Regions from separate parts of the Mesorhizobium sp. Mes31 genome, predicted to be linked through region 1. Evidence: riboswitches for the same ligand, from Rfam matches in the RefSeq annotation. Region 1 holds a riboswitch; the other holds the start of a gene.
The links. A riboswitch is a leader RNA that binds a small molecule or an ion and turns the genes downstream of it on or off. The one in region 1 is predicted to bind thiamine pyrophosphate.
Positions count from the first base shown of each region.

Region 2: linked by a shared signal. The riboswitch ahead of thiB (thiamine ABC transporter substrate binding subunit) and the one ahead of NR193_RS25570 (Ykof family thiamine-binding protein) in region 1 are both predicted to bind thiamine pyrophosphate.

Region 1 covers NZ_JALJRL010000018.1:33,810-37,324, reverse strand. The annotation lists gene NR193_RS25575 (ABC transporter permease) at 1-395, opposite strand, end outside; gene NR193_RS25570 (Ykof family thiamine-binding protein) at 441-1,049, opposite strand; TPP riboswitch at 1,040-1,153, opposite strand; gene NR193_RS25565 (formyltransferase family protein) at 1,297-2,325, opposite strand; gene NR193_RS25560 (putative RiPP precursor) at 2,426-2,521, opposite strand; gene NR193_RS25555 (LysR family transcriptional regulator) at 2,588-3,508, opposite strand.
Region 2 covers NZ_JALJRL010000012.1:169,512-173,026, reverse strand. The annotation lists gene NR193_RS21245 (ABC-F family ATP-binding cassette domain-containing protein) at 1-258, opposite strand, end outside; gene NR193_RS21240 (thiamine diphosphokinase) at 260-904, opposite strand; TPP riboswitch at 993-1,107, shown strand; gene thiB (thiamine ABC transporter substrate binding subunit) at 1,151-2,149, shown strand; gene thiP (thiamine/thiamine pyrophosphate ABC transporter permease) at 2,407-3,515, shown strand, end outside.

The DNA of each region.
Region 1 (3,515 bases):
GGGGTCAGCCCGAAGCCGAACCACAGCACCACCAGCGGCGCGATGGCGACCAGCGGCAAGGTCTGGCTGATGACGAACACCGGAAACAGCGCACGCCGCAGCGGTTGGAAAAAGTCGACCAGCATCGACAGCGCGAAGGCAGCGCTGAGCGAACAGGCAAAGCCGAATAGCGTGGCGCGGAGGGTGGGAATGGTGTTGTCGATCAGCGCTTGGCGATTGAGCATCGCCTGCGCGAAGACGCGCGACGGCGCCGGCAGTATCGTCGGCTTGATGCCGGAATAACGGGCGCAAAGCTCCCACGCCAGCAGGAGCAGCCCGGCCGAGATCACCGCCGGGGCTGCCCTGGCGAAGAGACCCGCGAATTGATGCGAGTGGCTGGACGACGATGAGACCACGGGAGATGTCCTTGGACGGGTACTCGCGCACAAGCGCGGGTAGGCTCAGACAGCGGTGGGGCTGTTGGCGGAGACCGTGACGTCGAGGGTTACGTGACCGGCGCCTGGCCCGAAGCGGCAGAAGGCCTCGTTCAGCGCCAGAAAGATCGCGCCGGCATCGCCGCGCAATTTGGTGCAGAAATTCTTGGAGCGCTCATAGACGCCGGACTGCTTCAAGAAGTCGATGCAGCCATAGATCTCGTCCATGTGGTCGTCGGTGCCCATCACATAGAGCGAGAACTGCGCCGCCGCCGGCTGGCCGGTGACAGCGGCTTCACGCACCGCGCGGATGGCAGCCTCCTTGCGCGGACCGAGCGGCCCGACAGGTCCGCCAAACGCATCGGAGCGGCAGATCGGATCGTCCGGCTCGCCCGGGCAGCCGCGCGAGATGGCGGCCGACAGCACGCAGTGCTTGCCGCTGCGGGCCGCCGCCACGAACAGATCGCGAAGAGCCGGGAACAGGACTTCGGGCGGCCCGACCAGCAAGGTCGAGATATCGTCGGTCTCGATCCTGAGCCTGTCGCGGTAGGGATCGAGCGCGCTGAGCGCACCAAGAATGATGCCGACGAAATCGTCGGCCATGGGATATAGGGAAATTTGTGCGCCTGAAAACATCGCCCGCCTCGCTCCGCTGGTATTACCCAGATCAGCTTCTAGGGTCTGTGGGCTTGCCGCCCCCGTCTCAGCCCCGACCGTACGGAGCACCCCTGTGGATGCGGGGGTTAAAGCACCATTCAAGCGATTGGGGAAGCCGTTTTCTTCAGCGCGCTGCGTCAAAACCATTGCGCCAGGGGCCAACGGCAGCTCGCAGGACACCGCCCTGCCGACAACAACTGCGGCAAGCAGGCCATGCGGCGGACGCTCATCTCTGCCCGGACTTGCTTTCCATTTTGCCGAAAAGTCGCATTGCCGGGCGCGTTTCCTTGACTGGAGCGGGTACGAACATACTTCGCACTTTCAGGAGCCGTTTGAGCAGGCGGCTATAGGTGAGATGCAGAACCCTGCCATCGGCAAGATCGAACTCCACCGTCCCCCATCGCTTGACCGGTGCCTCTCCGGTGGGAGGACCCAGCCTGCGAATCTGCAATGCCAGCCTGACCTTGCGGCCGGCTACCGTGAGGTAGATGCCCGGCAGCAGTCCCAGCACATGCCACAGCCGCGCAACATGCTCGATCGACATGGCCTGCGAGATCATCAAATGGGCGGGCTCGAGCCGCGCCCAGACGAAGTCACCGGCTGGCTGCGGCACTCCTGACAAGGCGCCCTTGCAGTAGGCCGGCGCCGCCTCGCTCACCAGCATCCGCATCGCGGTCGCCGCTCCATCGACCAGGCTCTGTCTCGACACCCAGTCAGCTTCGGAAAAAGGAACCTGTCCGAGGACGTCGCCCTCGTCGAAACCGGCGGACATCTTGTGCAGCGTGACGCCGCCGTGAACAGCATGCAGACCGTCCACGGCCAGACGGTGGAGAGGGTGCGGGCCACGGTAGTTGGGCAGCAGCGCCGGGTGAAGATTGAGCCCGCCTTTGGGAAAGCGACCAAGCAGGTCTTGGGGGATCAGGGCCGGGAAAGCATAGCAGATCAGCACATCGGCTGTGATTTCAGACAGTTGCCGGTCAAGCTCGCCCCAGTCGTAAGGCCGGCCAAATTCAATCAGCTTCACCCCGGCGTTACCCAGATAGCGCCGGAGCAGGAGCTTGCGTTTCAGCCTTCGACGGAAATTGCCGATGCTGAAGCCGGTGGGCCGCCGCCGGAAGCCAGGCACGACGATCGCGCCGATGTGGTTTCCCGCCTCCACCCAGCCGGCAAGCAGCGGTCCGGTGTAAGCAGAGATATCCAGCATGAAAACCGCACTGATCGACACCCCACGACCGGCGGGGTCAGTCGAATTCATCTTCTGACGTCCGGTCAAACAGTGCCTTCCTCGCCACCATTCTGCGACCGGCGATCCAGGCCGACCGCACAAACCGCCAAGCAGGGTCGAGCCGCGCCCGTCAGCCGGCCGGTTTGGGTGAAAGCGCCCCCACGGCGGTGACGACCGAAAGTCGTTCGCGTTTCACCAGCACTGGCTTTTCGTAGATCTTCTTCATGTCCACCCCCGAAAGCGCACTGACATCAAATCAGCATCCGCAGTTGGCCAGCGGCACAGCAAACTGTCAACCGCCAGGCAGGGTTTGGCGGCCGGCATTGGCGTGCCGCAGGAAATCGACGAAGACGCGCACGGCCGGCGGCGTATGGTGTTGTTTCTGGTAGCAGAGGAACCAGCCGGGAAAGGTCGCGCACCAGTCGTCCAGCAGCGGCACCAGTTTGCCGGCCTCGATCAGCGGGCGCAGCAAATCTTCCGCCCAGAAGGCAATGCCGACCCCCTGCACCGCGGCGGCAATTGCCATGTCACGGCTGGAAACGACAAGCGGACCGTTGACCGCGACCGAGAACCATTGGCCTTCCCTGGCGAATTCCCATTTGTAGAGGCCGCTGCTGCCCGGCCGGCGCCAGTTGATACAGCGATGCTGGAGCAGGTCCGCCGGTGCTGACGGTGATCCGTGGCGGGCGATGTAGTCCGGCGAGGCTACGGCGAACTGGCGCTGCTTGCCGCCAAGCGCCACGGCGACCATGTCGGCTTCGAGGAATTCGCCAAGCCTGGCGCCGACATCATAGCCGGCCTCGACAATGTCGATGGCGGCGTCGTCGATCGTCACGTCGAGGACGATGTCCGGCCATGCCTCGTAAAAGCCACCGAGCACTGGCTCCAGATAGGTGGCAGCGGCAACGCTGGGCATATGGACGCGCAAAACGCCGGCCGGCGCGTCACGCAAGGCAACGGCATCGCCGACCGCCGCTTCCATCTCGGCCATGGCCGGCGCGAAGCGCGCAAGCAGGCGTGCGCCGGCTTCGGTCAGCGACAGGCTGCGGGTGGTGCGGTTGAGCAGCCGCAGGCCAAGCCGCGCTTCGAGCTGACGGATCGTCTGGCTGAGCGTCGACGCCGAAATCCTGAGATCTTCCGCGGCGCGGGCGAAGCCGCCATGCGTGACGACAGCGGCAAAGGCCTTCAGTTCCGCATAGTCGCTGCCACGCATTATGCCA
Region 2 (3,515 bases), on a different contig from region 1:
GCGGACCGTCTGGAAACCCTCCATGTCAGGCATCTGCGGCAAATAGCGGACGGTCGCCGAAGGCTGGCGGAAAACCTCGCCGTCCTGCGGCTCGATCAGGCCGGCGGCGATCTTCAGCAGCGTCGACTTGCCGGAACCGTTGCGGCCGACCAGCGCGATCTTGTCACCGGCCGAAGCCGTCAAGGCGGCCCCATCGAGCAGCGGCGTGCCGCCGAAGGTCAGTTTTATCCCGTCGAGATTGAGAAGGGGCGGGGCCATATCAGCTTTCGGGTAATGGATAGGGGTGAGCGAGCAGCATCGCGCGGCCATGGTCCAGGGCGATTCCGAGGCGGCCCTCGACCTCGTTGGAAATGGTCAGCGACGAGCCGAACGCCACCTTCACGTGGTTCAGCGGCCATTTGGCGCCAGTGACGGTCAGGCCGGCAAGCTCGGAAAGGCCGAGCACCGAAAACAGCGTGCCGTCGGCATAGTCGAAGCCAGCCGTTCCGTGCAGCAGTGGGACGGCTTCCTGGGCGCCGCTGGTCAGAAGCACCTTGGTCCCGGCTTCGGCCAGCCGCAGGCCAAGCGCCATATGCAGGAAGGCGTGGTCGGCGCGCTTGCCGCCGAAAGCGCCGGCGAGCACCAGGCTGGTCGCGCCGCGTTCGAACGCGGCGGCGATGGCCAGTTCGCCATCGGTCTTGTCCTTCTCGGCCGGAAAGGTCCGGCGGGGCACCGCGGCGAGGTCATCCGGCAGATTGGCCGGCACCGAATCGAAATCACCCACCCACAGTTCCGGGACAAGGCCGAGCAGCCGCGCATGGCCGATGCCGGCGTCGGCGGCGATCACGCGCGAGCCTTCGACCTGGCGGTCGAGCCGGGGCGTGCGGATGAGATCGCCGCCAAGCAGGATGGTGAATGTGCTCATATCTTGTGGCCCTTACCAGCCCGGCAACGGAAACGGAAGGCCGGCAGACTCCCACTTGCGCGGTTCGTCGACCGGGCCTATGTGTCGAAACGCTCTAACGGGGTGCCGGACGCGATCTTCGCGGACCGGCTGAGAGGCAGTCTCGCCAACCCGCTGAACCTGATCCGGTTTGTACCGGCGGAGGGATTAGACGTTTCGGACAGTCCGACGCCTCAATTCCTTTCAATTCGAACGAAGGAGGCGCCGATGCGCACGCTTTTATATTCTCTTGTCTCAGCAATGGCCGTTGTCCTGTCCGGGCCGGCCTTGGCCAAGGACAAGCTCACCATCTACACCTATGAGAGCTTCACCGCCGACTGGGGGCCCGGTCCGGTGGTGAAGAAGGAATTCGAAGCCGAATGCGGCTGCGATGTGGACTTCGTCTCGGTCGCAGATGGCGTGGCGCTGCTCAACCGCGTCAAGCTGGAAGGGGCATCGACCAAGGCCGACATCGTGCTTGGGCTCGATACCAATCTCACCGCCGACGCAAAGGCCACCGGCCTGTTCGCGCCGCATGGCGCGGTGGCGGATATCAATGTGCCGGGCGGCTGGAGCGACGACACTTTTGTCCCCTTTGACTACGGTTACTTCGCCGTCGTCTACGACACCGAGAAGCTGAAGACACCGCCCAAGAGCCTCAAGGACCTGGTCGAGGGCAGCGCCGACGACAAGATCGTCATCCAGGATCCGCGCACCTCGACGCCGGGCCTCGGCCTGCTGTTGTGGGTGAAGTCGGTCTATGGCGACAAGGCGCCGGAAGCCTGGGCCAAGCTCAAGGCGAAGGTGCTGACCGTGACGCCGGGCTGGAGCGAAGCCTATGGCCTGTTCACCAAGGGCGAGGCGCCGATGGTGCTGTCCTACACCACCTCGCCGGCCTACCACATGGTCGCCGAGAATACCGAGCGCTACCAGGCGGCGTCCTTCGAGGAGGGCGAGTATCTGCAGATCGAGGTCGCCGGCATCACCACGACAGGCGCGAAGAACCCGCTGGCGGAAAAGTTCATGACCTTTATGACCGGACCGAAGTTCCAGGATGCCATCCCCGAGACCAACTGGATGTTCCCGGCCGGCAAGACCGACAAGCCGCTCAACCCGGCCTTCGACAAACTGGTCAAGCCGACCAAGACCTTGCTGTTCAGCCCGGAGGAGGTCGCGGCCAATCGCAAGGTGTGGGTCGATGAATGGCTGGCGGTGATGAGCAAATAGGGTTCAAACCTCGTCGGATGTTTATGCCAAGCCACCCCCCTCTGGCCTGCCGGCCATCTCCCCCGCAAGGAGGGAGATTGGCAGCTCTTTCGCCTCGCTTATTCCTGCCACTTTGTAGATTGGCCCGGGCGGTGGAACGCGCAATCTCCCCCCTTGCGGGGGAGATGTCCGGAAGGACAGAGGGGGGGGGCGGGAACTCGACCCGAGCCAAGAATTTACTTCGATCAGCACCCCGTTGCGGTGTTGGGTAGCGCGACATGCATACGCGCCATCCGTCTGACCCCCGCATCAGCGCCGGCATTGTCGCGCTTGCCGCGATCGCGCTGCTGATCGGCGGCGCGTTTGCCGGCCTGCTTTTCGAAGGCGCCCATGACTTTTCCGGTGCATGGGCAGCCTTCGATCCCTATCTGCTGCGCGTCGTGCGCTTCACGCTGTGGCAGGCGGCACTTTCGACGCTGCTTTCCGTCGGCCCGGCACTGTTCGTGGCGCGCGCCCTGTCGCGGCATCCACGTTTCCTCGGCCGCGCTTTCATCCTGCAGCTTTTCGCCGTGCCATTGGCGCTGCCGGCCATCGTCGCCGCCCTCGGCATCCTCGCCCTCTATGGCCGCGCCGGCTATTTCGCCGGCGTGCTCACGATGATTGGTGGTGGAAGCTGGCCGGGCATCTATGGCCTGTCAGGCATTCTCGTCGCGCATGTCTTCTTCAACCTGCCGCTGGCGGCAAGGCTGTTCCTCGAAGCGCTGCAGACCATACCGGCCGACCAATGGCGGCTGGCGAGCCAGCTCGGCATGGGAGCCCGGCCGGCGTACCGGCTGATCGAATGGCCGACGCTGCGCGCATCCCTGCCAGGGGTCGCCGGGCTTGTCTTCATGCTCTGCATCACATCGTTCACGATCGTGCTGACGCTCGGCGGCGGACCGGCCGCGACGACACTCGAGGTCGGCATCTATCAGGCGCTGCGCTTCGATTTCGATCCCGCGCGGGCCGTTACGCTAACGCTGCTGCAGATCGCGTTGACCTTTGTCGTGGCGCTGGCGCTGACGCGGCTCGGCGCCAATGCCGTCGGCGACACCAGCCTGCCGGTCGCGCCGCGCCGCTATCTTTCCGTCAGCGGGACCGAGACCTCGCTGAACGTCGTGCTGATCGTGCTTGCGCTGGTGTTCGTTGTCGGACCGATGGCGGCGACGGTGATGGCCGGGCTCGGCGCCGATCTCGGCCGGCTGGCCGGTGAGGCCGCCGTGCGACAGGCGACGCTGACCAGTGTGGTTCTCGCCTTCCTGTCGGCACTGCTTTCGGTGATGCTGTCGCTGGCGCTGACCATGGCACGCCGGGCGCTGGCGCTCGCTCGCCGCGCCGGCGCAAGGAC